Linked DNA regions of Alloyangia pacifica. The protein of the gene in region 2 interacts with the protein of the main gene of each other region in a pairwise test. Links are inferred from orthologs where the notes say so. Each region holds a gene or a part of one and is shown on either strand. Other genes may lie near its edges. The genes, in order: CEW88_RS03185 and ssb.

The links.
Region 1: the proteins of ssb (region 2) and CEW88_RS03185 interact in binary tests that used the Escherichia coli proteins (3 or more experiments, as listed by UniProt). The link is inferred for Alloyangia pacifica from one-to-one orthologs.

The regions. Positions count from the first base shown.
Region 1 is NZ_CP022189.1:654,201-670,298, forward strand. What follows is about bases 5,024-8,017. They hold CEW88_RS03185 (primosomal protein N'), read left to right. Parts: upstream 5,024-5,422; coding sequence 5,423-7,612; downstream 7,613-8,017. Other genes in these bases: fsa (fructose-6-phosphate aldolase), read right to left, coding at 5,024-5,315; CEW88_RS03190 (Lrp/AsnC family transcriptional regulator), read right to left, coding at 7,633-8,017. In the rest of the region: CEW88_RS03160 (right-handed parallel beta-helix repeat-containing protein), read left to right, coding at 1-2,062; CEW88_RS03165 (hypothetical protein), read right to left, coding at 2,120-2,788; ParA family partition ATPase, read left to right, coding at 2,973-3,614; CEW88_RS03175 (DUF6206 family protein), read left to right, coding at 3,635-4,486; more of fsa, read right to left, coding at 4,662-5,023; more of CEW88_RS03190, read right to left, coding at 8,018-8,091; CEW88_RS03195 (type III PLP-dependent enzyme), read left to right, coding at 8,179-9,306; CEW88_RS03200 (xanthine dehydrogenase family protein molybdopterin-binding subunit), read left to right, coding at 9,388-11,679; CEW88_RS03205 (CoA-binding protein), read left to right, coding at 11,933-12,385; CEW88_RS03210 (phosphoribosyl-ATP diphosphatase), read right to left, coding at 12,557-12,871; imidazole glycerol phosphate synthase subunit HisF, read right to left, coding at 12,892-13,650; CEW88_RS03220 (bifunctional metallophosphatase/5'-nucleotidase), read right to left, coding at 13,795-15,354; CEW88_RS03230 (DUF952 domain-containing protein), read left to right, coding at 15,703-16,044; CEW88_RS03235 (quinone-dependent dihydroorotate dehydrogenase), read left to right, coding at 16,044-16,098.
Region 2 is NZ_CP022189.1:1,751,028-1,762,373, reverse strand. The notes cover bases 1,673-4,672. They hold ssb (single-stranded DNA-binding protein), read right to left. Parts: upstream 3,437-4,672; coding sequence 2,909-3,436; downstream 1,673-2,908. Other genes in these bases: CEW88_RS08415 (cytochrome-c peroxidase), read left to right, coding at 4,514-4,672; CEW88_RS08420 (lytic transglycosylase domain-containing protein), read left to right, coding at 3,715-4,335; CEW88_RS08430 (hybrid sensor histidine kinase/response regulator), read left to right, coding at 1,673-2,791. In the rest of the region: CEW88_RS08435 (hypothetical protein), read right to left, coding at 72-380; more of CEW88_RS08430, read left to right, coding at 707-1,672; more of CEW88_RS08415, read left to right, coding at 4,673-5,680; CEW88_RS08410 (glutathione S-transferase family protein), read right to left, coding at 5,685-6,284; CEW88_RS08405 (ABC transporter substrate-binding protein), read right to left, coding at 6,398-8,068; tRNA (adenosine(37)-N6)-dimethylallyltransferase MiaA, read right to left, coding at 8,210-9,103; pyrH (UMP kinase), read left to right, coding at 9,201-9,926; CEW88_RS08390 (site-specific tyrosine recombinase XerD), read right to left, coding at 10,044-10,970; CEW88_RS08385 (hypothetical protein), read right to left, coding at 10,967-11,346. UniProt on the Escherichia coli protein: Plays an important role in DNA replication, recombination and repair. Binds to ssDNA and to an array of partner proteins to recruit them to their sites of action during DNA metabolism. Acts as a sliding platform that migrates on DNA via reptation.

The DNA.
Region 1 (16,098 bases), 1.1 Mb from region 2 along the record:
GGTCTACCTGCGGATCACTGCACGGGTGAAGGCGGTCTCGGGCAACCTGCCCTCGGTGCGCATCGCAGGCTGGGCGGGCAGCGGCAGCGATGTCGAGGTGACCGGCCTGCCGATGCTTGGGCCTTCGGTCGCGCTGACCAGCTACAGCGAGGTGGTCGAGGTCTCGGCCATTGTCGGAACCGGATCACGCGGCGGCGTCGACATGGTCTGGGGCATGGCGCCAAGCTATGGCCACTTCGGGCTCGACCTGACCGGGCTCAGCGGCGGGGTGGTGCGGATCGACGATCTTCGGATCGAGGATGTGACCGGGGACTTCCTGCGCGGCATGATGGCCAGCGTCGATGTGCGGGACTACGGCGCACGCGGCGATGGCAGCACCGACGACAGCGCGGCCTTCGAGGCTGCCGACGCCGCGGCCGACGGGCGGCAGATCGTGGTGCCCGCGGGGACCTACCGGCTTGCCAGCTCGGTGACGCTGGAGAACCCAGTGCGTTTCGAGGGGCAGGTGAGCATGCCGGCCTCGGCGATCCTGTCGTTGACCCGGGACTTCCACTTCCCTGCCTATCTCGCGGCCTTCGGCGGGGACGAGGCGCTTGCGCTGGCCAAGGGGCTGCAGTCGCTGCTCAACAACGCCGACCACGAAAGTTTCGATCTCTGCGGGCGACGGGTGTCGCTGAGCGCGCCGCTCGACGTGCGGGCGGCAGTCAACAATCGCGACACCTATTCCCAGCGCCGGGTTCTGCGCAACGGTCAGCTCCGTGCCGAGGCGGGCGGAGGCTGGGACCCGGCCAGCGTCACCGGAACCGCGACCTACGCGGCCGCCAACCCCTGGCAGCTGACCAATGTGTCGAACATCGCAAATATCGAGGTGGGCAGCCTGGTGACCGGCGCCGGGGTGGGGCGCGAGATCTACGTGAAGGACAAGAACGTCGGCGCCGCGACGATCACCCTGTCGCAGCCGCTCTCGGACGCGATCGGCACGCAGGGTTATACCTTCACCCGCTTCCGCTACCTGCTCGATTTCTCGGGCTTCACCAAGCTCGAGAAATTCGAGATCGAGGGCGTGGAATTCCAGTGCTCCGAAGTGGCGAGCGGGGTGATGCTGCCGCCCGCAGGCACGGTCAACGTCATCCGCAGTTGCGTCTTCAACCGTCCCGGTCACCGAGGCATCACCTCGCCGGGCGACGGCTGTCAGGGGCTGCTGGTCGATCACAACCAGTTCCTGAGCGCCGAGGCCGATCTTGCCACCACGAGCCGCCAGTCAGTGGCGATCAACACCAACGCCAACGACGTGAAGATCCGCAACAATCGCGCCTCGCAGTTCCGCCATTTCGCGGTGGTTTCGGGGGCGCATGCGGTGATCTCGGGCAATCATTTCTTCCAGGGCGACGACAGCGGCGCGGGCATTCGCTCGGCGGGGATTGTGCTTTGCCTGCGCGCCTGCAACACGACGATCACCGGAAATTACATCGACAACTGCTTTATCGAATGGACCAACGAGCGCGAGCCGGAGCCCGATTTTACCGGCGGCTTCGGTTTCGCGGGCCTGTCGCTGACCGGCAATGTCATGCTCTGCTCGGATGTCGCCGAGTGGTTCTCCTTTCTGGTGGTGAAGCCCTATGGCACAGGCCACATGGTCAACGGGCTCACCCTGTCGGGGAACCTCTTTCGCTGCGTCGGCGGGACGATCGTGCGGGTGGACCGGGTCGACACTTCCTTCGCATCCTTGAACCTGAATGCGATGCGGCGGGTTTTCTTCGGCGCGAACACCTTTCACAATGTCGAGCTGCAGACCGAGAACCCGCTGCAGGTCGCCCATGCGCAGAACAGCCACGCAAGCACATGGGTCGTCGAAACCGGCAACCGGCTACCCTTTGGCGGGCAGGCGCGCGAGGTGCAGAGCCTCGTGCTGCGCTCGCGCCCGCGCGATGCGGGCGATGCCAGCACCTTTGTCACCCCCTATGCCGTCACCGAGGGCGGCAGCGCAAAGGACGAGGTGCATGTGGTCTGGCCCGAGCCGGTGCGGGGCGATCTGACGATGATGGTGCGGATGGACTACTGAGCCGTGCCGCGATGCAGACGGGCGGGCCGGTGGCGGGCCGCGCCGGCCTCCTGTCCTTCAGAACTCGCTCCAGAGTCCCATGAAGAACCCCGAGCTGTTATCGCCGGTCAGCCCCTGGTTGGCGCCGATCTCGATCTGCAGGCGTCTGCGCAGGGGCAGAACCAGCGAGGGGGCCAAGCGCGCAAAGGCCTCGTCTCCTTGCTGCGCGCCGCTCTGGATTTGGAGGATGAGCCGTGCTTTGCGCGGCAGGCGCAGCCCCAGTGTGAGGTCGAGTTTGTAGTCGGTCCCCTTGGCCTCGCGAATTTCCGCCAGCAGGTCGGCGTTGAGCCAGCTCTGCTCCAGCCCGAAGCCAACCGAGAGCCCCGGTCGCAGGGCCCGCACCCCCTCGATCTGGCCCAGCCCCAGTTCGCCGGCGACGCGCAGCGGACCCGTGCCGAGCAGGGGAAACCGCACGAAGGCCACTGCCTTGCCGCCGCCCGAGATCGCACGCCCCAGATCGGTGCCGAAGGTCAGCCGGCGGCTGGCCCCGTATTCGAGATAAAAGGTGTCATAGCGCATCTCGGCGCGCGGCCAGTTCTGCACTGGCTGATCCTGCGCCCAGGAGAGCCGGGTGGTCGTGCTGGCAAATCCGCGCCCCGGCGGCTGCAGCCAGGCTCCGGCGCGCAGCGGTGTGGCGGCGGTGCCGAGCAGCGTGCAGATCAGGGCGTGCAAGAGCAGGTGCCGCATCGGAAGCCTCCTGCCAGGCAGCATGGCGGAATTGTCCTTAATGTCGGGTGAATCCCTGCGCCGAAGCGTTCCGGCAGAACGCCTCACCCCGCGTCATCTGGCCACTGGACGGGGGGCCGTCTTCGGCTATGCTGCAGGTGCGAAATGGCCCGGCGCGGGCCGTCGCATCGCATGGGGGGCTTTCATGACCGGATCGGTGATCACCGTCGCGCAGCAGAAGGGGGGCTCGGGCAAGACCACGCTCTCGGCCAATCTCGCCATCGGCTTCCTTGCGCAGGGCAAATCCGTGGCCTTGGTCGACATTGACCCGCAGGGCAGCCTCGGGCGCTGGTTCATGACCCGGCTGGAGCGCGACCCCGGCGCGCTCGGGACATTGGAGTTTGCCACGTCTTCGGCCTGGGGGGTGACTTACGAATGCCGCAAGCTGGCGGCGAGCCACGACGTGGTGATCGTCGACACACCGCCAAAGGCCGACAGCGATCTGCGCCCGGCGCTGCGCGCCGCCGACCTGGTGGTGGTGCCCGTTTCGATGAGCCATCTCGACCTCTGGGCCACCGAGGGGGTGCTCGACCTCGCCCGCCGGGAGAATCGCGCAGCGCTCGTGGTGCTCAACCGCACCCGGCCCGGCACCCGCCTGTCGGGCGAGATCGCCGAGGCTGTGCAGGCGATGGAAGTGCCCATCGCCGCCGCGCAGCTGGCCAACCGGGTGGGCTATGCCGAGGCCTTCGGCCGCGGCCAGAGCGCCGCCGAGGGCCGCAAGACCCCGGCCCGCGCCGAGATCGCCGCCCTGACCGCAGAGGTGGCGGAGGCGCTGGCAAACGGGTAAAGCGGACGGCAACAGGAGACATGACCCAGATGACCGATCACGCCGCGCTCGCCGAGACCATCCGCCGCCACCAGCAGGGGCAGGGTCAGCCGATCTCGCGCCTTGGGTATTTCTGCGCCCCCTTCCGGCCGGTGGACGGCCCCTTCGCCGACAAGGTGGTCAAGGTCTACCGGGGCCTGCCCGACGGCGCGGCGCTGGAGCGGCTGGCACGGGCGCATGATGCCTATGTCGCAGCGCTGCAGAAAACCGGCGTGCCGCTGCCGCAGACCGAGTTCCTGCTGATGGAAACCGGGCAGGGCCGGGTGCCGGTGATCCTGCAGGAGGCGCTGCCCGAGAGCGCGCTGATGCGCCCGCGCATGCAGCGCGAGGATCTGGCCTCGACGCTGGCGATGATGGAAAGCGCCGGGCAGGTGATCGCGCAGTTCTGGAACAACGCCGACCAGATCGAGGGCCGCATCGGCTTCCATCCCTCGATCCGCAACTTCGCGGTGGTGGAGGGGCAGGCGATCTTCTACGACACCTTCCCGCCGCTGATCGGCTACAGCCGCGACGAGATGGGCGAGCTGCTGCTGCAGTTCTCAGAAAAGCGCCTGATGCGCTGGGTCGGGCCTTTCCTCAAGTCCAAGGTGACCGGCATCCAGGATGAATGGTACTCGGCCCCCGAGACGCTCGTCGGCCTCGTCGGCTCGGCCTGCCGGCTGCGCCCCGAGCACGCCGATGCCTATCTCGACTGGGGCCGCGACTTCGCCCCGCGCGCCATGCCGCGCTTCGCCGAGGAGGCGCTCGAAGGGCTGTCGCAGCCGCCGCGCCTGCCGGGTTACTGGACCGGCTTCCGCAAGCTGCTGGGCCTGCAGGGCGAGCCCAACCTCTGAGCGCGACGCCGGCCCCACTAACTATGAATTAACCAATCTGCGCGCAGGTTGACCGCGCGGTAGAGGTTCGCGAGCCGATGACCGCAAGACGAGGAGCCCCGCGCAGGGAAGGAGCGCGTGCAACGAAAAAGGCCCGCCTCCGAAGAGACGGGCCCTGATGTCCGGGTTTGCCGAATCAGACGATCTTGATTCCGGCCTTCTCGGCGTCCGCGAGGAAGGCGGAGAGGCCCTTGTCGGTCAGCACGTGGTTCGCCATGGCCTTGATCACCGAGGGCGGCGCGGTGCAGACGTCGGCACCGATCTTGGCACATTCCGACATGTGGTTGGCCGAGCGGATCGAGGCGGCCAGCACCTGGGTCTCGTAGCCGTAGTTGTCATAGATCGCGCGGATGTCGGCGATCAGCTGCAGACCGTCGAGGTTCAGGTCATCGAGGCGGCCGATGAACGGCGAGATGAAGGTCGCGCCGGCCTTGGCGGCGAGCAGCGCCTGGTTGGCCGAGAAGCAGAGCGTCACGTTGACCATGTTGCCCTCTTCCGAGAGCACCTTGCAGGCCTTGAGCCCGTCCCAGGTCAGCGGCACCTTCACGGCGATGTTCGGCGCGATCTCGGCCAGCTTGCGGCCTTCCTCGATCATCGCCTCGGCGTCGATTGCGACCACTTCCGCAGAGACCGGGCCAGGGACCAGTTCGCAGATTTCCTTGGTGACCTCGAGGATGTCACGGCCGGACTTGGCGATCAGAGAGGGGTTGGTGGTGACGCCATCCACCATGCCGAGCTCGTGAAGCTCGCGGATTGCGTCCACGTCAGCGGTATCGACAAAGAATTTCATCTGAGTAAGCCCTCCAGGCTTGGCTTGGCATTCGGTCGCGCCTGTCTTACCTCATGCAGTGAGGGGCGGGAACCCCCTTGGAAATAGCGCTAACGGACCTGCCCTCAATGGATGACTTCTACGACGAAGGCACGCTGATCTCGGTGCTGACCACGCAGCCCCTTGACCGGCTGCTGGACTACAAGGCGCCGGTGGGGGGCTGCGCGCAGGGGTCCTACGTCGAGGTGCCGCTGGGGCCGCGCAAGGTGCTGGGCGTGGTCTGGGGGCCGGGGCAGGGAGGGTTCGACCCGGCCAAGGTCCGCGCCGCCTTCCGGGTGCTCGATGCGCCCCCCATGCGTGCCGAGCTGCGCGAGTTTCTCGAACGTGCCGCCGATTACACGCTGACCCCGCGCACCGCCATGCTGCGCCTTGCCACCCGCGCGCCGGGGCTCGGCGACGGGCCGGCGATGCGCAAGATCTACCGCCGCGGCGAGGCCGAGCCGGACCGGATGACCGATGCCCGGCGCCGGGTGCTGGAGGTGCTCGACGAGATGGGCGGCCTGTCGCTGACACTCAAAGAGCTGGCCGATGCCGCCGGGGTGACCTCTTCGGTGGTCAAGGGTCTCGCCAAGCAGGGGGCGGTGCGCGAGGAGGAGGCGCCGCGCGATACCGCCTTTGCCCGGCTCGATCCCGACTACGGCGGCAAGGCGCTGACCGAGGATCAGGCCGCCGCCGCCGAGGTGCTGCGCGACGGTGTGCGTTCGGGCAGCTATGGTACGGTGCTGCTGAAGGGGGTGACCGGCTCGGGCAAGACCGAGGTCTACCTTGAAGCCGTGGCCGAATGCCTGCGCAGGGGCCGACAGGCGCTGGTGCTGCTGCCCGAGATCGCGCTGACCTCGGAGTTCCTCACCCGGGTCGAGGCCCGCTTCGGCGCGCGCCCTGCCGAATGGCACTCGGGCGTCACGGTGACCGAGCGCCGGCGGGTCTGGCGGCAGGTGGCCGAGGGCGGCGCGCAGCTGGTGGTGGGCGCGCGTTCGGCGCTCTTCCTGCCGTTCCGTGACCTGGGCCTGACGGTCGTCGATGAGGAACACGACACCTCCTACAAGCAGGAGGAGGGCGTGCTTTACAACGCCCGCGACATGGCGGTGCTGCGCGCCTCGATCTGCGCGGGGCGGGTGGTGCTGGCCTCTGCGACTCCCTCGCTCGAGAGCTGGGCCAATGCCGACGCGGGCAAGTACCAGCGGCTCGATCTGGTCTCGCGCTTCGGTCCGGCGGTGATGCCGCAGATGCGGGCGCTCGACATGCGCGGCGAGGATCTGCCGGGCAGCCGCTGGATCTCGCCCTCCTTGCAGGCGGCGGTGAAGCGGCGGATCGCGCAGGGTGAACAGTCGCTGCTGTTTCTCAACCGGCGCGGCTATGCCCCGGTCACCATCTGCCGCGCCTGCGGCCACCAGATCGCCTGCCCGCATTGCGACGCGCGCATGGTCGAGCACCGCTTCCAGCAGCGGCTGATCTGCCACCAGTGCGGCGAGAGCACGCCGAAGCCCGAAAAATGCCCCTCCTGCGAGGTCGAGGGCAAGCTGGCGGCGGTGGGGCCGGGGGTCGAGCGGCTGGCCGAGGAGGCAGCCGAGGTCTTTCCCGACGCCCGGCTGGCGGTGCTGTCGTCGGACCTCTTCGGCTCGGCACGGCAGCTCAAGGCCGAGATCGAGAAGATTGCCATGGGCGGGGCCGACATCGTCATCGGCACGCAGCTTGTCGCCAAGGGGCACAACTTTCCCAACCTGACGCTGGTGGGGGTGATCGACGCCGACCTCGGGCTGCAGGGCTCGGACCTGCGGGCGGCGGAGCGGACCTTCCAGCTGATGCGGCAGGTGGCCGGGCGTGCCGGTCGGGCCGAGAAGCCGGGCACGGCGCTCCTGCAGACCTTCCAGCCCGAGCACCCGGTGATCCGGGCGATCCTCTCGGGCGACGAGGAGGGGTTCTGGAAGGCCGAGGCGGACGAGCGCCGCGCGGCCGGGATGCCGCCCTATGGCCGTCTGGCGGGGGTGATCCTGTCCTCGACTGAGGTGCAGGAGGTCTTTGACCTCGGCGCGGCGATGGCACGGCAGGACGGGCCGCTGCGGCGCATCGGAGCGCAGGTCTACGGGCCGGCGCCGGCGCCCATCGCCCGCGTGCGCGGGCGGCACCGGGTGCGGTTGCTGGTCAAGGCGCCGAAGGGCGTCGCGCTGCAGTCGGCGCTCGCCGAATGGGCCGGGCAGTTCCGTCTGAAGGGCGAGTTGCGCATGGCGATCGACATCGACCCGCAGAGCTTTTTCTGAAGGCAGGGCAGCGCGCGCCGCTACCCCGCCCGGTTCAGCTTCGTGCTGAGATGGATCAGGCTCTCTGAGCTTCTTACCCCGCGCGCCTCTGCGATCTTGTCGAGCGTGGCATCGAGCTCCTCGGTGCTGCGGGCGCTCACCTGAACCAGCAGGTCGACCCGCCCCGAGGTCGTATGCGCCGCCTCGACCGCCGGCATCTGGCGCAGCCGGGCGAGAACTTCGGGCTGGCTGCGCGGCTCGATGCACACGAGAACCGTGGCGCGGATCGGCGCCTTCAGCGCGGCGCCGCGGCGCAGGGTGAAGCCGGCGATGATGCCGCGTGCCAGCAGCCGGTCGATACGCGCCTGAACCGTGGTCCGCGCCAGCCCCAGCTTGCGGGCGAGATCGGCCACCGGCAGCCGTGCATCCGCCTCGAGCAGCGCGATGAGCTGCCGGTCGGTTTCGTCAATCTGAATGGTCTTGTCGTCAATCTGTCGCATCACGCCTGACATTCTGTGCCATCTGCCACGCGAATCCGAGCGTTTTCTGCGTCAGTCTGGGAAGAAAAGCGACAGGAGGCAGTGCCCATGCGGATCGATCCCACCCTTTCCCCGACCCCGGAATCCTGGCTCGCGGCCAATGCCCCAGACGAACCGGTGTTCCTTTTCCACCCGGGGAGGCTTGCGGAGGTTGCCCGCGAGTTCCTGACCGGCTTTCCGGGTCTCGTGACCTATGCGGTCAAGGCCAATCCCGCGCCCGAGATGATCCGTGTCTTGCATGCGGCGGGCATCACCGCCTTCGACGTGGCCTCTCCCGCCGAGATGGCGCTGGTCCGGGCCGAGGCGCCGGGGGCGATCTTGCACTACCACAACCCGGTGCGGTCGGCGGCGGAAATCGTGTCGGGTCTGGAGGCGGGTTGCGTCTCGTGGTCGGTGGACCGGATGGCCGAGCTGGAGAAGCTGGCAGGCCTGCCGCGCGGCACCGAGATCGCCGTGCGGCTCAAGCTGCCTGTGGCGGGGGCGGCCTATGACTTCGGCGCCAAGTTCGGAGCCACACCGGAGCAGGCCGTTCAGTTGCTGCGGCGGGTGGAGTCGCTGGGGTTCACCCCCTCGATCACCTTCCACCCGGGCACGCAATGCACCAGCCCCGCGCCTTGGGGACGTTACATCAACGAGGCTGCCGCGGTGGCGCGCTCGGCCGGAGTCACGCTGCACCGGCTCAACGTCGGCGGCGGCTTCCCCGCGCACCGCGATACGGGCAAGCCCGACCTGCAGGCCATCTTCGGCACCATCCGCGAGGCGGCGCAGGGCGCCTTCGACAGTCCACCGCATCTGGTCTGCGAGCCGGGGCGCGCGCTGGCCGCCGAGGCGCTGACGCTGGCCACACGCGTCAAGGGGGTGCACGACGAGGCGGTCTTTCTCAACGACGGCGTCTACGGCGGTCTGGCCGAATGGCGCGACATCGCGCCGATGGACCGGGTCCGCGCGGTCAGCCGCAGCGGCGCCCTCCTCACCGGCGCACAAACCCGCCGCGTGGTCTTCGGTCCGACCTGCGACAGCATCGACCGGCTGCCCGAATTGCTGCCACTGCCATGCGACCTCACGGAAGGCGACTACCTGCTCTTCGAGGGCATGGGGGCCTATTCCCGGGCGCTCGTCACCGGGTTCAATGGCTACGGCGTGCGCAGAGTCGTGGAAATCGAAAATCAGGACTGAGATCACAGTCCCGGGCGCTGGACTCTGCGGCTGCGGCCTCTACAGTCGCGACAAATACGCAGTCGCGGGAGGATCAGTCAGATGGAAAAATTCGGCAAGAGCCAGTCGTTTAAGCGCAGCGAGGACGTACGTTTCCTCACCGGGCATGGCCGTTATGTCGATGATATCGCACCTGACGGGGCGCTGCATGCCTATGTGCTGCGCTCGCCGGTCGCCCATGCGGAGATCGCCAAGCTCGACGTGTCGGACGCGCGCGAGATGCCGGGGGTGCACATGGTGGTGACGGTCGAGGACCTGGTCGCCTCGGGCATGGACATCTCGATGGGCGGCACGGTGATCAAGAACCGCGACGGCAGCAAGGCCGCCGATCCGCTGCGCCCGATCCTGGCGCAGGGGCGCGTGCGCCACGTCGGCGAGCCGGTGGCGCTGATCGTCGCCGAGACGATGATCGAGGCCAAGGATGCCGCCGAGGCCATCGTCTTCGACTTCGACGAACTGCCGGTGCACATGGCGCTGGAGGCGGGCGGCGAGGCGATCCACCCCGAGGCGCCCGACAACCGCGCCTTCGACTTCGGGCTCGGCAACGTGGCCGAGACCGAGGAGGCCTTTGCCAAGGCAGCCAAGGTGGTCAGCCTCGAGGTCGGAGACAACCGCGTCATCGTCAACGCCATGGAGCCGCGCGGCGCCTACGCCGAATGGGACGGCGAGAAACTGCACGTCGCCTTCAACGGGCAGGGTGTCTGGGCGCTGAAATCCGAGCTGGCACAGGCCTTCGGCCTGCCGGTCGAGCAGATCCGCGTCACCAATCCCGACGTCGGCGGCGGCTTTGGCATGAAGGCCCCGGGCTATCCCGAGTATTTCGCCATCGCCTTTGCCGCCAAGGAGCTCGGCCGCCCGGTGCGCTGGATGTCGGACCGCACCGAGGCGATGCTCTCGGACCACGCCGGGCGCGACCTGGTGACGCTGGCCGAGCTGGCCTTCGACGCGGACAACCGCATCCTCGGCTACCGCAACCACACGCGCTGCAACCTCGGTGCCTACAACTCGAACTTCGGGCAGGCGATCCAGACCGCGCTTTACGCCAAGGTGCTCACTGGCACCTATGACATCAAGGCCGCCTACATGCGGGTCGAGGGCTTCTACACCAACACCACGCAGGTCGACGCCTATCGCGGCGCGGGCCGCCCCGAGGCGATCTACACGCTCGAGCGGATCATGGACCGCGCTGCGCGCGAGCTCGGCGTCGATCCGATGGAGTTGCGCCGGATCAACTTCGTACAGGAGTTCCCTTACAAGACCGTCACGGGCGAGAATTACGACGTGGGCGATTTTTCCCGCGTGCTGGCGCATGCCGAGGAGGATGCCGACATCAAGGGCTACCCGGCGCGAAAGGCGGCTTCGGAGGCGCAGGGCAAGCTGCGCGGGCTGGGGCTGTGCTATTACATCGAGAGCATCCTCGGCGACCCCGCCGAGGACGTGAAGGTCGAGTTCACCGAGGATGGCGGTGCAACCATCTATGTCGGTACCCAGTCGAACGGGCAGGGGCACGAGACGGTGTTTGCCAAGTTCCTGTCGGATCACACCGGCATCCCGGCCGAGAAGATCGGCTTCGTGCAGGGGGACAGCGACCTGATCCCGCGCGGCGGCGGTACAGGGGGCTCGCGCTCGGTAACCACGCAGGCGACGGTGACGCTCACCGCGGTGCGCGACATGATCGCGGGCTTTTCGGAGTTTCTTGCGGGCGAGATGGGGGTCGATCCCGACGAGGTGCGATTCGACGACGAGCAGTTCCGCGCAGATGGCTCGAACCTGCACCCGACCATGCTCGAGGCCGCCGCGCTGGCGCGCGAGAAGGGCCGCGAGGACCTGCTGAGCTGGTCGGCCCGCACCGCGATCGACGCCCGCTCCTATCCCAATGGCGCGCATTTCTGCGAGGTGGAGATCGACCCCGAGACCGGCGTCACGCAGGTGGTGAAATATACGGTGGTCGATGATTTCGGCAATCTCATCAATCCGATGCTGGCCGAGGGGCAGGTTCATGGTGGGGTGGTGCAGGGGTTGGGCCAAGCGCTGACCGAGCACACGGTCTACGACGAGGACGGCCAGCTGCTGACTGCGACCTTCATGGATTACGCGATGCCACGCGCCAAGGATTCGCCGTGGATCGCCTTCGATGTCGAGCCGGTGCCGTCGACCGGCAACCCCATGGGCATGAAGGGCTGCGGCGAGGCCGGCACCGTCGGCTCGATGGCCGCCGTGTCCAATGCCGTGCAGGATGCGCTCTGGGAGAAGGGGATTCGTCAGGCCGACATGCCCTTCACCCCGCACCGGGTGTGGCAGATGTTGACCAATGAGGCGATTGCCGCAGAATGATGCGCCAGCACGTCGCGGATGGAAGGTCAAGAATTATTCATCACATGATCGAGAGGGCCCTTCAATCTGTGTCATTTTCGCCTATCTCTGATGCAGAGGCGCGGAACTGGAACCTCCGCGACCCCTTCACTGTCCCTCGTTCCGTAACTTGCGTCCGGGTTTTACCCGGACGCTTTTTCTTTCTGTGGAAGGCCGCGCCGCGCCCGCGCTTCGTGCCTTCCTCTTCCCGCGGCGCTGTGACAGGCTGAAGTTCATGAGCTACTCCGACACCTTTCTCAAAGACATCCTGACCCGCACCCGGGTCATCGCCGTGGTCGGGATCTCGACCAACCCGGTGCGGCCGAGCCACTATGTCTCGCGGTTCCTGCACCAGCGCGGTTATCGGATCATCCCGGTCAACCCGGCGCATGTGGGCCAGACAATCTTCGGCGAGGAGTTCCGCGCCGGACTCTCGGAGATCGACGCACCGGTGGACATGGTGGATATCTTCCGCCGTCACGACGCGGTGCCCTCGGTGGTCGGCGCGGCGCTGTCGCACCTGCCGCAGCTGCGCACCATCTGGATGCAGCTCGGCGTCGCGCATGCGGAGGCCGCTGCGAAGGCCGAGGGCAAGGGCGTTGACGTGGTCCAGGACCGCTGCACCAAGATCGAATACGAACGGCTCCTCGGCGCAGCCGTGCCGCTGGCCGAGGTGACCGGCGGCTGACCTCGGCAGGGGGCTCTACCCCCGCCGCGCTGCGCGTGTTCCTCTCCGAGTATTCTTGCTCAGAAGGCATGCGGAACAGGATCCGCCGCAGCGCAGCGCGTTTTGTCTCTTTGTAAATACGCCGGGGATGCGCCGCGCAGCTGCGAGGGGCAGCGCCGCATTGCGCGGGGATCAGTCCTTGGGGCGGGCGGCCTTTTCGGCGAGGCCGGAGCGGCTTTGGCGGCGCTGCAGCTCGGCCATGACCTCAGACAGCGGCAGTTCGCGGGCACGCAGCATCACGAGGAAGTGGAAGAGCACGTCGGCGGCCTCGGAGGCGAGCTTCTCGCGGTCGCCCTTGACCGCCTCGATGATCGCCTCGATGGCTTCCTCGCCGAACTTCTCGGCGCATTTCTCCGGACCCTTGGCCAGCAGCTTGGCGGTCCAGCTCTCGTCGGGCGAGGCGGCGGCGCGGGCGGCGACCACCTCTTCGAGTTTCTCGAGCGTCATCTCGGTCATGTGAGGGCCTCTCAGAGCCGCACCGGAACGCCGGCGGCGGCCATATGGGCCTTGGCCTCGGCGATGGTGTAGGTGCCGAAGTGGAAGATCGAGGCGGCGAGCACCGCCGAGGCATGGCCCTCGGTCACGCCCTCGACCAGATGGTCGAGCGTGCCGACGCCACCCGAGGCGATCACCGGGATCGGCACCGCATCGGCGATGGCGCGGGTGAGCGGCAGGTTGAACCCCGCCTTGGTGCCGTCGCGGTCCATCGAGGTGAGCAGGATTTCCCCCGCGCCCTTGCGCGCCATGGTGATGGCAAATTCAACGGCGTCGATGCCGGTGGGGCGGCGGCCGCCATGGGTGAAGATCTCCCAGCGGCCGGGCGCCACGGTCTTGGCGTCGATGGCGCAGACGATGCACTGGCTGCCGAAATGGTCGGCCGCCTCGGCCACCACGTCGGGATTGGCGACGGCGGCGGAGTTGAACGACACCTTGTCGGCCCCGGCCAGCAGCAGCGCCCGCACGTCGCCGACGGTGCGCACGCCCCCGCCCACGGTGAGCGGGATGAAGCATTGCTCGGCGGTGCGGGTGACCACGTCGAACATCGTGCCGCGGTTTTCATGCGTGGCGTGGATATCGAGGAAACAGATCTCGTCGGCGCCGGCGGCGTCATAGGCTCGGGCAGCGTCGACCGGGTCGCCCGCATCGCGCAGGTCGACGAAGTTGACGCCCTTGACCACGCGGCCATCGGCCACGTCGAGGCAGGGGATGATGCGCGTCTTCAGCATGAGGCCCTGATAGTGCGGAATTTCCCCGGGGGGAAGAGGATGTTGCGGAGACGATCCCCGGTGTGGACCCCGGTGTGGACCCCGGTGTGAAAAGGGGCGCGCCGTCTCCGGCACGCCCCCGCGTCCTGTTGCCCTCGGGGCGGATCACTCGGAAATGGTGATCCGGCCGTCGGTCGCGGGCGTGTAGGGCGTGTTGGCGGCGATGAACTCTGCGGCCACGTCGGCGAGGTCGGGCCCGAAGTCATAGGCCTGCTTGGCGGAGATGAACATCTTGTAGCCGTCGCCGCCGTTGCGCACGAAGTTGTTCGACACAACGCCGTAGGTCTTGGCCTCGTCGAGCGCGGCGCCGCCGACCATCACGTCGGAAATCCGGCTGCCCACTTCTGCCGAGGGGGTTACGGTGAAGCTGATCCCCGAGACCTGCGGGAAGCGGCCGCCGCCTTCCTCCATCTCGCTGACGCCATTCTCCAGCGCTTCCTTGATCACCGCGCCGGTGACCTGGAAGGTCGAAAGCGTGTTCTGGAAGGGCAGCACGGTCAGCACCTCGCCCATGGTCACCTCGCCCGAGTCGATCGAGGCGCGCAGCCCGCCGCCGTTGGTGATCGCGATCTCGATTCCCTGGTCCTTGACCCGGTCGAGCATGGCGTCGGCCACGAGGTTGCCCATCGGGCATTCCTCGGCGCGGCACATGTCGCGGCTGCCGTTGATCTCGTCGGTCGATTCGCCGATCACCTTGTTGCGGATCTCGTCGAGCGGCTTGGCGGCCTCCGAGATGCGCTCCTTGGTGGCGGCATCCTCGGTCACCGCGGCATCCATGATCAGCGGCGCGCCCGAGGCCTCGGTGATGTTGCCCTCGTCGTCGAAAATGACGTTCAACTCGCCGAGGAACTTGCCATAGGCATAGGCCGAGACGATGGCGGTGTCCTTGACCATGGTCGGATAGGGGCCCTCGGCGCCGTCCATGTCGCCGAGCAGCGTGTTGGAATGGCCGCCGACGATCACGTCGACGCCGGTGGTCTCTTCGGCGACCTTGAGGTCGACGTTGTAGCCCGAGTGCGACAACACGACGATCTTGTTGACGCCCTCTTCGGTCAGCTTGTCGACCTCGCTCTGCACGGCGTCGACCGGATTGGTGAAGATCACGTTCTTGCCGGGGCTCGAAAGCTCGTCGGTGTCCTGCGGGGTGAGGCCGATGAGGCCGATCTTCTCGCCGTCCTTCTCGATGATGGTCGATTTCTGGATCTCACCCTTCAGCAGCGTCTCGCCGGAGAGGTCGGCGTTGGACATCAGCACCGGGAAGTCGACGGAATCGACGAAGCCGCGCAGCACCTCGGGGCCGTCGTCGAACTCGTGGTTGCCCACGGTCATCGCGTCGTAACCCATCTGGTTCATCATCTCGGCAGCAAGCCTGCCCTTGTAGTAGGTGTAGAAAAGCGTGCCCTGGAACTGATCGCCGCCATCCACCAGCAGGTAGTTCCCGGCGCGCTCCTTGGCCTCGGTGATGGCGGTCTGCAGGCGGGGCGAGCCGCCGAAGCAGTCGCCGGCAGCATTGTCTTCCTCGCCGCAGGTGGAATCGTACTTGCTGATCGGCTCGAAGCGCGCGTGGAAGTCGTTGGTGTGCAGGATGGTAATCGAATAGTCCGCGCTGGCGGCGCCGGCGGTCAGGGCGAGCGCTGCGGCGCTGGTCAGAAGACGAAGCGACATGGGAATCCTCTCTGTCGGGTTTTTTCTTATCTCCCGATCCTGCAACGGGTTTTACGGGCTGTCAAAACACGTTGGGCGAAAATTTGGCGCAATGCCCGGCGATGGATCAGAACGCGGGCAAGTGTCCATGGACCCTCGCATATTCCGGAGGGCCGGCGGTCAAACTGTCGCCGCGCCCCCTTCTGTCCGCGACCTGCCGCGGGTCTTGCTCACAGCCCAAATGGTGACCCGGATGACCGTCATGTACGTCCCGGGGGCGCTGCCGGGGCCGACGCTGAGCGCGGTTTCGCCCAATGAGGGTTGACTGCGGGGATTGACCGGGACGGGGTTCCACGGCATCAGCCCTGCATGCTGATCTACAAAATCCTCCGGGCCGACGAATGGGCGGCGCTGCAGGCGCAGGGTGAGACCGCCGGTGCGCCGATCGACGTGGCCGATGGCTACATCCATTTCTCCACCGCCGAGCAGGTGCGGGAGACGGCGGCGAAGCATTTCGCCGGTGTCGAGGGGCTGCACCTGCTCTGCTATGAGGTCGAGGAGTTCGGCGACAGGATCACCTGGGAGCCGTCGCGGGGCGGGGCGCTCTTCCCGCATCTCTATTCCGCGCTGCCGCTGGCCGGGCTACTGTGGTCGCGTCCGCTGCCGGTGGGCGAGGGCGGGGCGCATGAGTTTCCGGACGGTCTGGCATGATGAGATTCCTCGAAAAGGCGGGTCTGCCGCTCTTGCACAAGGTCGACCCCGAGC
Region 2 (11,346 bases):
GCGCAGGCGGTGGAGCCTCTGCGCCTCGGCGCGGACCCGTCTGCCGTGCCGGACCCGCGCCTCGATGCGCCTTACTTCTTGCCGAGGAACTGGCCGACGATCGCGGTCAGAACACCGCCCCCGGCGGCGCCCCCCAGAAGCTGGCTGATCAGCGCGCCGATGTCGAGGCCGCCCGCGGCGGCGGCCGCATCGGCGGCCGCGGTCGGATCGCCGCCACCGAGGATCGCACCGATGGCGGAACCGCCGAGGATGCCGCCGATGGCGCCGGAAAGGAGCTTTGGAAGCACCGCCATGCCGACGGTCTTCACGAGCTGACCGGCCACGCCGCCCCCGACCATACCCGCGATCGCCTGAACGATTATTGCTGCAATACCTTCCATGAATGCGGTCCCCCAAGTTGCTAAATCAATCAATAGATCACGCCATGGTAGCTCAGGTCGCGAGATACCGTTAGGATAACTTCGGGCTCTGGCAGGGGCGCCGGGACATCCGCGCTTCGCCGCGTCTCACCTTTCCATCGCAATCGCCCGCCCGGCCGGGCGCGGTATCGTCGCGTTTCCCCAAAGTCAGCCACGGATTTCATGACGTTCAGGCCAGGTTTGCCAGTGGGCGGCCTTTGCGCGGCAGGGACCCCCTCTATATTGCAGGAGGTATATCCCCTGACATGTCGGACACCGCGATGCGCCTGCCGTTTATCAAGAGTAGAATGCCGGCACCCGTTCTTGAGCCGGAGAGGGCGCCGGCCCAGGATGACGCGCGCGAGGCCGGTCGTCAGGCGCTGTTCGAGATGATCGACGACGGGTTCTGCATCATCCAGTTCATCGACGGGCCGGATGGGCCACTGTCGGATTACATGCATATCGAAGCGAATTCGGGTTACGAGCGTCATACCGGCATCAAGGGGATCGTCGGGAAAACCGTCTTTGACGTTGCACCCGACGACGGGCGGCAATGGGTGAAGATCTACGGCGACGTGCTGGAACATGGCGCGCCAATCCGGTTCGAGAGGAGTTTCTCCGAGGTCGGGCGGTTCATCGAGGTCTCGGCGCGGCGGGTCGAGCCCAAGAGCCTCGGGCAGGTCGCGGTGCTCTTTCGTGACGTCACCAACCGCAAACGTGCCGAGGCCGAGATACGGGCCAGCGAGAAGCTCGCGCGCGAGAGCGAACGCCGCGTCGGCCTCGCGCTCGAGGCCGGGGCGATCGTCGGCACCTGGGTCTGGGATGTCCCTCGGGACGTCTTCACCGTCGACGCGGCGCTCGCCTCGGCCATGGGGCTGCGCGAGGTCACCGAGCTTGGCGATCTCAAGCTCGACGACCTGGTCGAGAACGTTCATCCCGAGGACAAGCCGCGGCTGATCTCGGATATCGAGGCGGCGCTGCGCGAGGGAGGATCCTATTTCGATCAATTCCGTGTTCTGCGCGAGGACCGCAAGTATCATTGGATCGAAGCAAGCGGGCGGGTCGAGCTCAATGCTCACGGCAAGTCCGAGTCCTTTTCCGGGGTGCTGATGGATGTCAGCCGCCGGCGCGAGGTCGAGGCCGAGCGCGATCGGGTGACGGCCGAGCTTTTCCGTCTCAACGAGACCCTCGAGCGCCGAGTGTCGGAACAGACCGCCGCGCTGATGGCCCGGGAGGAAGAGCTGCGCCACGCCCAGAAGATGGAGGCGGTCGGCCAGCTCACCGGCGGGTTGGCGCATGACTTCAACAATCTTCTTGCGGCGGTCGCCGGCTCGGTCGAGATGGCCGGTGCGCGGCTGTCAGAACGGCGCCTCGACGAGATCGGGCGATATCTGTCGGCGGCCCGGAACGCGACGAGTCGCGCAGCGAACCTCACGCAGCGGCTCATGGCCTTCGCCCGCAAGCAGACCCTCGCGCCCAGGCCGACCGATGTGGTGAAGCTCTGCGCCGGGATGGTCGACCTGGTGCAGCGCACGGTCGGGCCGCACATCGAGCTGAGGACAACCGCCGACGCGACCCCCTGGCTGTCGCTCGTAGATCAGAACCAGCTCGAGAACGCCCTGCTGAACCTTTGCATCAACGCCCGCGACGCCATGCCCGAGGGCGGCAGCCTGACGATCCACCTCTCGAACCAGAGCATGGCGCGCACCAAGGCAAAGAGCATGGGTCTCGAGGCGGGGGACTACCTGCGCATCCGCGTGTCTGACACCGGCAGCGGCATGACCGCCGAGCAGATCGACCGGGCTTTCGAGCCTTTCTTCACCACCAAGCCGATGGGCGAGGGCACGGGGCTCGGCCTGTCCATGGTATACGGGTTTGCCCAGCAGTCCGGCGGCGCGGCCGAGATCACTTCGGAGGTTGGCGCGGGCACGGTGGTGAGCCTCTACCTGCCGAGGAGCTTCGAGGCTGTCGAGGTGGAGCAGGACGCCGAAGAGCGCGGCGATACCGAGCTGGCCGCGGCGCCGGAAAAGACGGTGCTCGTGGTCGAGGACGAGGTCCTGGTGCGGATGGTGGTCGTGGATGCGCTGCGGGACCGGGGGTACTCCGTGCTCGAGGCCGGCACGGCGGCCGAGGCGCTGGAGGCGCTCGCGCGGACGCCTCAGGTCGATCTGCTGCTCACCGATGTGGGCCTGCCGCGCGGGATGAACGGGCGCCAGCTGGCCGAGGCCGCGCGCGCCGAGCTGCCGGGGCTGAAGGTCGTCTTCGTCACCGGCTATGACGAGAGCGCGGCGCTCGGGGGCGAGCTGCCTGCGGCGGACGTCGAGATCGTGCAGAAGCCCTTCGATCTGGATGTGCTCATTGGAAGGGTCGGTGAGCTGATCAACCCTGTGTAGGCCGCAGGACCGCATAGGTCCGAGGGGCTTCGTGCAAAAGAGAAAGGGCTGGCGCAGGCCAGCCCTTTCGTATTTCCGGTGTCCCGGATGCGAGATCGCATCCGTGGAAAACACGCCTCAGAACGGGATCTCGTCGTCGATGTCGCGCGAGCCGCCACCGCCCGCGCCGCCGCCGTAGCCGCCGCCCGAGCCGCCGCCGTAGCCGCCCTCGTTGCCGCCGCCATAGCCACCGCCCGAGCCACCGCCGTAGCCGCCCCCCGAGCCGCCGCCGAAGTCACCGCCGCCGCCACCCTGGCGGCTGTCGAGCAGGGTCAGCTCGCCGCCGAAGGGGCGCAGCACGATCTCGGTGGTGTAGCGGTCCTGGCCGGACTGGTCCTGCCACTTGCGGGTCTCCAGCTTGCCCTCGATATAGACCTTAGAGCCCTTGCGAAGGTACTGCTCGGCGATCCGCGCAAGCGGCTCGCTGAAGATCGCGACCGAATGCCACTCGGTGCGCTCGCGGCGCTCGCCGGTGTTGCGGTCTTTCCAGTTCTCTGAGGTGGCGATGCGCAGGTTGCAGACCTTGCCGCCGTTCTGGAAGGTGCGCACCTCGGGGTCCGCACCGAGATTGCCTACCAGGATCACCTTGTTCACGGAGCCGGCCATGTCATCCCCTTATTCTTGGTCGTTTCGTCTGGTCGTTTGTCTGGTCGCCGCCTGTTGCCCAGACGGCGCGATTTCCTGTGCCTGGCCGGGATTTTCGCACGTCTGCGAATCCCCGCAGGCGGAGTGTTTGCACAGGTCTACACCACGGGCCCGATGTGCCCAAGCGCTCAATGTCGCGCGGAAATCCGCCGGTAGGAGGGTGTCCGGCAAGCTGGCCTAGGGTCAATTTATCTGTATAGTCGGGCGACAAGGGAACAGCGAAGCGGGACAGGGACGTGATGCGCAATTACGCAACGCGGGCGCTGGCCGGAGTGGTGTGTGCTCTGGTGTTGTCGGGAACTTCGGTCTCGGCAGAGGTGCTTTCATCCAAGAGCCGGGTGCGGCTCTTCTCCAAACAGACCAACGTGCTCGATGGGCGCGCGTCTCAGCAATACAACAGCTCGGTGCGGCTGCAGCCGAGCCGCGTGGTGACCCCGACGAAATGGGGCCCCATGGGCGGCAACGAGGGCGCGGTGCCGAGCTATCGGGGCAGCTATCGTGGCCCCTACGCCGATCTCGCCCGACAGGCGGCGCGGCGGCACGGCGTGCCCGAGGATCTCTTCCTGCGCCTCGTCCAGCAGGAATCCGGATTCAATCCCAAGGCGCTGTCGCACAAAGGGGCCATCGGCCTCGCGCAGCTCATGCCGTTCACCGCGCGCAAGCTCGGGGTCGATCCGCATGACCCGGCCCAGAACCTCGAGGGCGGGGCGCGCTACCTGATCCAGCAATACCGCAAGTTCGGCTCCTGGCAGCTGGCGCTGGCGGCCTACAATGCCGGGCCGGGCGCCGTCCAGAAGCACGGGGGCATCCCGCCGTACCGCGAGACGATGAACTACGTGAAGGTGATCTGGGGCCGGTAATCCTATCCGGCAGGCCCCGGTGACCTCCGCCTCCCTTGACGCAGGGAGGGCTTTGCCTGATATGCCTGACATAAAGGCTAGGGATTTGATCCCGATCAAGGAGCTACGCGCGGCGCAGGGCCAGACTGGTCGGATCGACACCGCCGAGCCCCGCTGACAGGTCCACAGGAGAGTTCTCATGCGTCATGCCGCCATACTTGCGTCCGCCGCCGTTCTTGCGCTTGGTGTGGGCGGGCTGGGTGTGGCCTGCGTGTCCGCGGCCTCGTCCGGGTTCGACAGCATGGATGCGCTCGGCGAGGCGCTCTTCTTCGACGCGAACCTGTCGAAGACTCGCTCGCAAAGCTGCGCCACGTGCCACGATCCGGCCTATGCCTTCGCCGACCCGCGCGGCGCCGCCTCCATTGGCGATGATGGCGCCTCGCTCGGCGACCGCAATGCGCCCACGGTGAGCTATGCCGCGCATGTGCCCGAACTGGCGCGTGACGAGGACGGCCGCTGGCGCGGCGGTCTGTTCCACGATGGGCGCGCGGTGACGCTGGAGGAGCAGGCGGGCGGCCCGCCGCTCAACCCCGCCGAGATGGGCATGGGGGACAAGTCCGAGGTGGTGGCACGCCTGCGCGAGAACCCGGACTACGTGGCCGCCTTCGGCGCGCTCTTCGGTCCCGGCACGCTGGACGATCCCGAGGCGGGCTATGCCGCCATGACCCACGCCATCGCCGAATTCGAGCGGCGGCCCGAGTTCGCGCCTTTCGATTCCAAATACGACCGATTCCTGCGCGGCGAGGCCGAACTGACCAAGCAGGAAGAGCTCGGACGGCTGCTGTTCTTCTCGCAACAGTTCACCAACTGCAACCAGTGCCACCAGCTTCGGCGCAGCGCTGTGGACCCTGCCGAGACCTTCTCGGATTACCGCTTCCACAACCTTGGCGTTCCGGCGAACAGCGTGCTGCGGGGGTCGAACGGGTCCGAGGACGGCTTCATCGACGGCGGGCTGCTGCAGAACGCGCATCTGACCGAAGATGGCGGCCCGGCGGACGAGACCCTGCGGGGCGCCTTCCGCACGCCGACGCTGCGCAACGTCGCGGTCACCGCCCCCTATATGCACAATGGGGTCTTCGAGGATCTGCGGACGGTGATCCTCTTCTACAACAGCTACAACACCCGCAACGAAGCGCGGAAGATCAATCCCGAGACCGATGCCCCCTTCGGTCCCCCCGAGGTCGCAGAGAACCTTGCGCCCGAGCTGACCGACGGGCCCGCGCTCGACGACAAGCGCGTGGATGCGCTGGTGGCCTTCCTCAAGACGCTGACCGACGCGCGCTACGAGGACCTGCTCGAGGACTGACCCTTCAGCGCGCCATCTCCTCTTCGATGACCGAGGTCACGGCCGGGCGGGACAGGCAGCGCGCGACCCAGTCCTTGATGCGCGGATCGTCGGGGACGAGGTCTTGGAACCAGCCATAGGTCGAGGCCACCAGAAGATCCGCCGCGCTGATCTGGTCGTCCACCAGCCAGTCCTTTTCGGCCAAGGCCTCCGAGAGCCGCGCCACCGCCTCTGGCACGTCGCGGAAGGTGACCTGGGTGATCGGATGCGAGACCCCGGCGACCTGCAGCACGTAGACCGGCTCGAAGACATTGCCGTACCAGGCCAGCCAGGACAGGTAGGCGCCGCGCGACGGGTGGCCGACGGGGCGGCCCATGGGGCTCTCGGGATAGAGGTCGGTCAGATAGAGCATCACCGCGTTGCTCTCGCGGATGAGCGCACCGTCGTGCACCAGCGTCGGCACCTTGCCCTCGGGGTGGGGATTGTCGGGGTCGCGCGCGCCCGAACCGTCCTGGCGCGGGATCTGCACGATCCGAAGGTCGACATCCTCTTCGATGCCCATGTCGCGGATCAATTGAACAATGCGCGTCGAGCGTGAGCGCGGCGCATGGTAGAGCGTCAGCATGCGGGTGTCCTCCAAGGGGGCTGAAATGCGGCGTTGCCTCCGGGCGGTAGCCTGCCGGAGAAGCGCGCCGCTGTCATCTTTGGCAGCGGCGCTTGGCAACCCTCTGCCGAGCTTCAGACCTCCAGCGCGAGCTTGTAGAGGTGGATTTCGAACGAGGGATGCATCTCGGCCCCGAGCACGCCGGGCCGGACGTGGCGGTAGAGCGAGCGCCAGAACGGCTGCACGATCACCGCGTCCTGCTGCAGCTTGCGCTCGATGCGGGCCATGATCTCCTTGCGGGCCTCGGCATCGGCGATGGTCAGCGCCTCGGCCACCATGGCGTCGAATTCGGCATCGGCGTAGCCGGTCTCGTTCCAGGCTTCGCCGCTGCGGTAGGCCAGCGCCAGCACTTGGATGCCCAGGGGACGGTGGTTCCACTCGGTGATCGACAGCGGGTAGTCCTTCCACTCCTGCCAGAAGGCCGAACCGGGCAGCACCTTGCGGCTCACCTTGAACCCCGCGTCGCGCAGCATGGCGGCGCAGGCGTCACCGGTGCGCCGGGTGAAGCCGTCGTCGAGCGTGACCAGCTCGTGCTCGAGATCGCCGAAGCCCGCCTCCTGCGCCAGCGGCAGGGCGAGGGCGGGGTCGTACTCGGTGGGGCCGACCTCGGCATAATCTGGATGGATCGGCGCGACGTGGTGGTTCTCGGCCACCGTGCCAAGCCCGGCGTGTCCGAGTTCCAGCGCGATATCGTTGGCGATGGCAAGCTGGAGCGCCTTGCGCATGCGCTTGTCGGCATAGGCCGCGCGGCCGTCCACCAGCGCCTGCTGGTTGCCGCGCAGCACCACTGTCGCGCCGGTGACCACCTCGGAGCGCTGCCAGCCCAGCAGATCCGCCACTTCGATGAAGGTGCCGACGTTCTCGTAGAGCATGTCGATCTCGCCGCTTTCGGCGGCGGCGAGCCAGGAGGCCGGATCGGTGCCATAGTCGAGGAACTCGATCCGCTCAAGCGTGGCGCCGCCCCAGCCATCGGCCTCGGCCCCCCACCAGGCATGGGCCTTGTTGCGCACCAGCACGGCGCGCTGGGTGGGGACCAGCTCCTCGGGCAGGTAGGGTCCGGTGCCGATGGGGTCGGTGAGCATGGTCGCCGGATCGTGCCGCGCGTGGACGCAGGCGGCGGGATAGTCCGACAGGCCCGCCATGATCGCCACGTCCGGATAGGCGAGGTTGAGGCGCAGGGTCAGATCGTCAAGGACTTCAACCGCGCCCTCGGCCAGCCGCTCGGTTTGCGGATCGCCAAGGGCGGCAAGCCGCCCGGCCATCGAGTTGCCTTCGACGCTGCGGTCGCACCAATAGCCCATGAGCCGCGCCACGTCGCCCGAGGTGAAGGGCTCGCCGGTGGTCCAGGTCACGCCGGGGCGGACATGCAGCAGGTACTGCGCGGCGTCCTCGCTGGCCTCCCAGCTCTCGAGCAGCATGCCGCGAAGGCTGCCATCGCGGTTATATTCGACGAGGTATTCGAGCCACCCGCGCGAGATATTGGCGATTTCGGACCAGTCGTAGGTGCGCGGATCCTTGAGCGGGCGCACCTCCATCTGGATGCGCAGCGCAGTGCCCGGCGGTGCCTCGGAGGGGGTCTCTTCGGCAGCGGCCATGCCGACCATGCCGCGCGCGATCACGGCCGAGGTGCCGAGCGCCGTTGCCCGGGTGAGAAACTCTCGTCGCGTCACGAGGCCCTGCCGGAAATCGCAAAGCTCCTGCCGCACCGCGGGGTGGATGCACTGCGCGTTACGGCCTCGGCTCATCTGCGTTTCCCCTTTGCTCGTTCTGCGGTCATCTGCCCGCCCATTGCGCATCAATTGCAACGCTACGTCAATCGACTAACGCGATCGCTGCGCAGTGAAACTCGAGGTTCCGGCAGGCCGGTGCGCCGCTGCGTCGCGGTGTCATGCCAGCGCCTCCGCGGGGCAGTGGCGTGGCCAGTCCTTCATCCGTGCGCGGAACCAGGTGCGCTGGCGCTTGGCGAATTGCCGGGTGAGGATAGCGCCGCGCTCCACCGCCTCGTCCAAGCTCAGCTCGCCCCGCAGGTGCCCGATCAGCTCGGCCGCGCCGATGGCCTTGGCCGAGGGAAGGGCGGGGTGCCAGCTCTCCAGGTTGGCCCGGGCCTCGTCGAGAGCGCCGCCCTCGACCATCAGCCGGAAGCGCCGCGCGATGCGCGCGTTCAGCCAGTCCTTCGGCACGTCGAAGAGGATCGGCTGAACCTGCCCCAGCGGCAACAGCGGCGGCGGCGTCTCGGCCTGCCAGGCCGCGATTCCGCGCCCGGTGGCGGTCAGCACCTCCCAGGCGCGCTGCACCCGCATCGGGTTGTGGCAATCGATGCGGTCGCGGCTCTCGGGATCAAGCTCTGCAACCATGGCCTGCAGCTCCCCGGCCTCCAGCCGGGCCATGGCGCGGGCGCGGACCTCGGACGGGGTCTCGGGAATCGCCGCCAAGCCCTCGGTCAGCGCCGAGAAGTAAAGTCCCGTGCCGCCGACGATAATCGGCCGCGCTCCGCCAAGGAGCGGTTGCAGATCGCGCAGCCAGTCGCCCACCGAATAGGCATGACTGCCCGGCACGTGACCATAAAGCATGTGTGGCACCCGCGCCTCGTCTTCTACCGGGGGACGAGCGGTCAGCACGCGCCAGTCGTCGAAGACCTGGATCGCGTCTGCATTGATGATGACGCCCCCCGCAGATTCGGCGATTTCAAGCGCCAGCGCGGACTTGCCGCTGGCGGTGGGCCCCGCGATCAGCACCGGAAGGCTCGGATCGGGCGCATATTGTTTCACCAGATCAGCCACCGGCGATCCTTTCTTGCGGGGGCGCTCAGCATTGCAGACGCGGATGTTTTCGGTCACATATAGCCGCAATTTGGATCGTGCACAGACGGAGCGCAACATGACCGAGCAGCCCCAAACCACCTTCAAGCGTGTGATGCTGAAAATCTCGGGTGAGGCGCTCATGGGCGACCAGGGCTACGGTCTGCACCCGCCGACCGTCGAGCGCATCGCGCGCGAAGTGAAGTCGGTGCACGACATGGGTGTCGAAATCTGCATGGTGATCGGCGGCGGCAACATCTTCCGCGGTCTCGCCGGCTCGGCGCAGGGCATGGAGCGCACCACCGCCGACTACATGGGCATGCTGGCGACGGTGATGAACGCGCTCGCCATGCAGTCGGCGCTCGAGGAACTGGGCGTCTTCACCCGGGTGATCTCGGCGATCCGCATGGACGAGGTGGCCGAGCCCTACATTCGCCGCCGGGCCGTGCGCCACCTGGAAAAAAAGCGGGTCTGCATCTTTGCCGCGGGCACCGGCAACCCCTATTTCACCACCGACACCGCCTCGTCGCTGCGCGCCAACGAAATGGCCTGCGAGGCGATCTTCATGGGCAAGAACGTCGACGGCATCTACGACTGCGATCCCAAGACCAACCCTGAGGCCAAGCGCTACGACCGCATCTCCTACGACGATGTGCTGCGCGACAACCTCAAGGTGATGGACGCCTCGGCCATCGCGCTGGCGCGCGACAACAAGATGCCGCTGATCGTCTTCTCGCTGAACGAGCCGGGCGGCTTCCGCGGCATCCTGGCCGGCGAAGGCACCTATACCGAGGTGCACGCCTGATCCCAGAGGTTCGGCGAGCGGGGGCTCGACCCCCGCACCCCCGCGATATTCCCGCCTGGAAGCAAGGGCGCGGCGGGCTCCTATTTTAGAGACATGGCGAAGCGCGCTGCGGCGGCGTCAGTCCCGGGCGAGCGGGTGATGGTCGAGCACGAGCTCGCGCAGACGCTCTTCGAGAACATGGGTATAGATCTCGGTGGTCGCCACATCAGCATGGCCGAGGAAGGTCTGGATGGCGCGTAGATCGGCGCCATTGGCCAGAAGATGCGTCGCGAAGGCGTGGCGCAGCGTGTGCGGGGTGACCTTGGCCGGCGAGACGCCCGCCGCCACGGCAATATCCTTGATCATGATGTAGAAGGCATGGCGGGTCAGATGCCCGGCCTTGCCGCGCGACGGGAAGAGGAAGCTCGAGGCGGGCTTGCCCTCGGTCTTCTTGAGCGTTTCCTGCGCATCGCGCCGGTTCAGCCACTCGGCCAGCGCCACGCGCGCCGGCGGCGAGAGCGGCACCATGCGCTCCTTGCCGCCCTTGCCACGGATCAGCAGCATGCGCGGATCGCCCCGTGCCGCCGAGAGCGGCAGCGTGACCAGTTCGCTCACCCGCATGCCGGTGGCATAGAGCAGCTGCATCAGGCAGGTGTTGCGCATCCGGTCGTCGGCGCTGCGGCCATGGGCCTCGGCAGCTTCGAGCAGCCGGTCGACCTCTTCGGTCGAGAGCGTCTTGGGCAGGCGTTTGGGGCGGCCCGGCCCGGCGATCTGCACTGCCGGGTTGTCGGCCCTCAGCCCCTCTTCGAAGGCGAAGCGGTAGAGCTGTTTGATCGCCGAGAGCCGACGCGCGCGGGTCGAGACCGCAAGCCCCTCGGCTTCGCAGGCGACCAGATAGTCCTCAACGTCGCCGCGCTGCGCGCTGGCAAGGTCGCGCTTGCGCGCTGCCAGCCAGCCGGTGAAGGACGCGAGATCGCGGGCGTAGGCGGCCTGCGTGTTGTCCGCGGCGCCGCGCTCGGCGGCCTGCGCCTCGAGGAAGGCCGAAACCCAGTTGGCGGCGCTCACAGCGGTGCGCCTTCGTCCGAAAGCAGGATCTGCTGGATGGCGGCGCGGCGCGCCGTGTCCTCGAGCCCCACCCGGCGCAGCGTCGCCAGCGCACCGGTGAGATCGGCGTGGTTGCCTTCGGCACCGGACTGGAAAAGCGCGATGGCCCGCAGGATCGTCTCGCCCAGCTTGCCGTCACGTAGCAGGCTGGCCAACTCCGGCGGCACCTCGGCATCCGGGCGCCAGGCCTCGACAATGGCCTGGGCGGCGGGGGCGAGGGGGACGGTGTCGGGCATCTCGCCTTGCGCCACGGCGTGCACCGCGCGGATCAGCCCGCTGCGCGCGGGCAGGCGGCGGGCAGCCTCCTCGTAGTCCGGCGACAGCAGCGCGGCGCGCT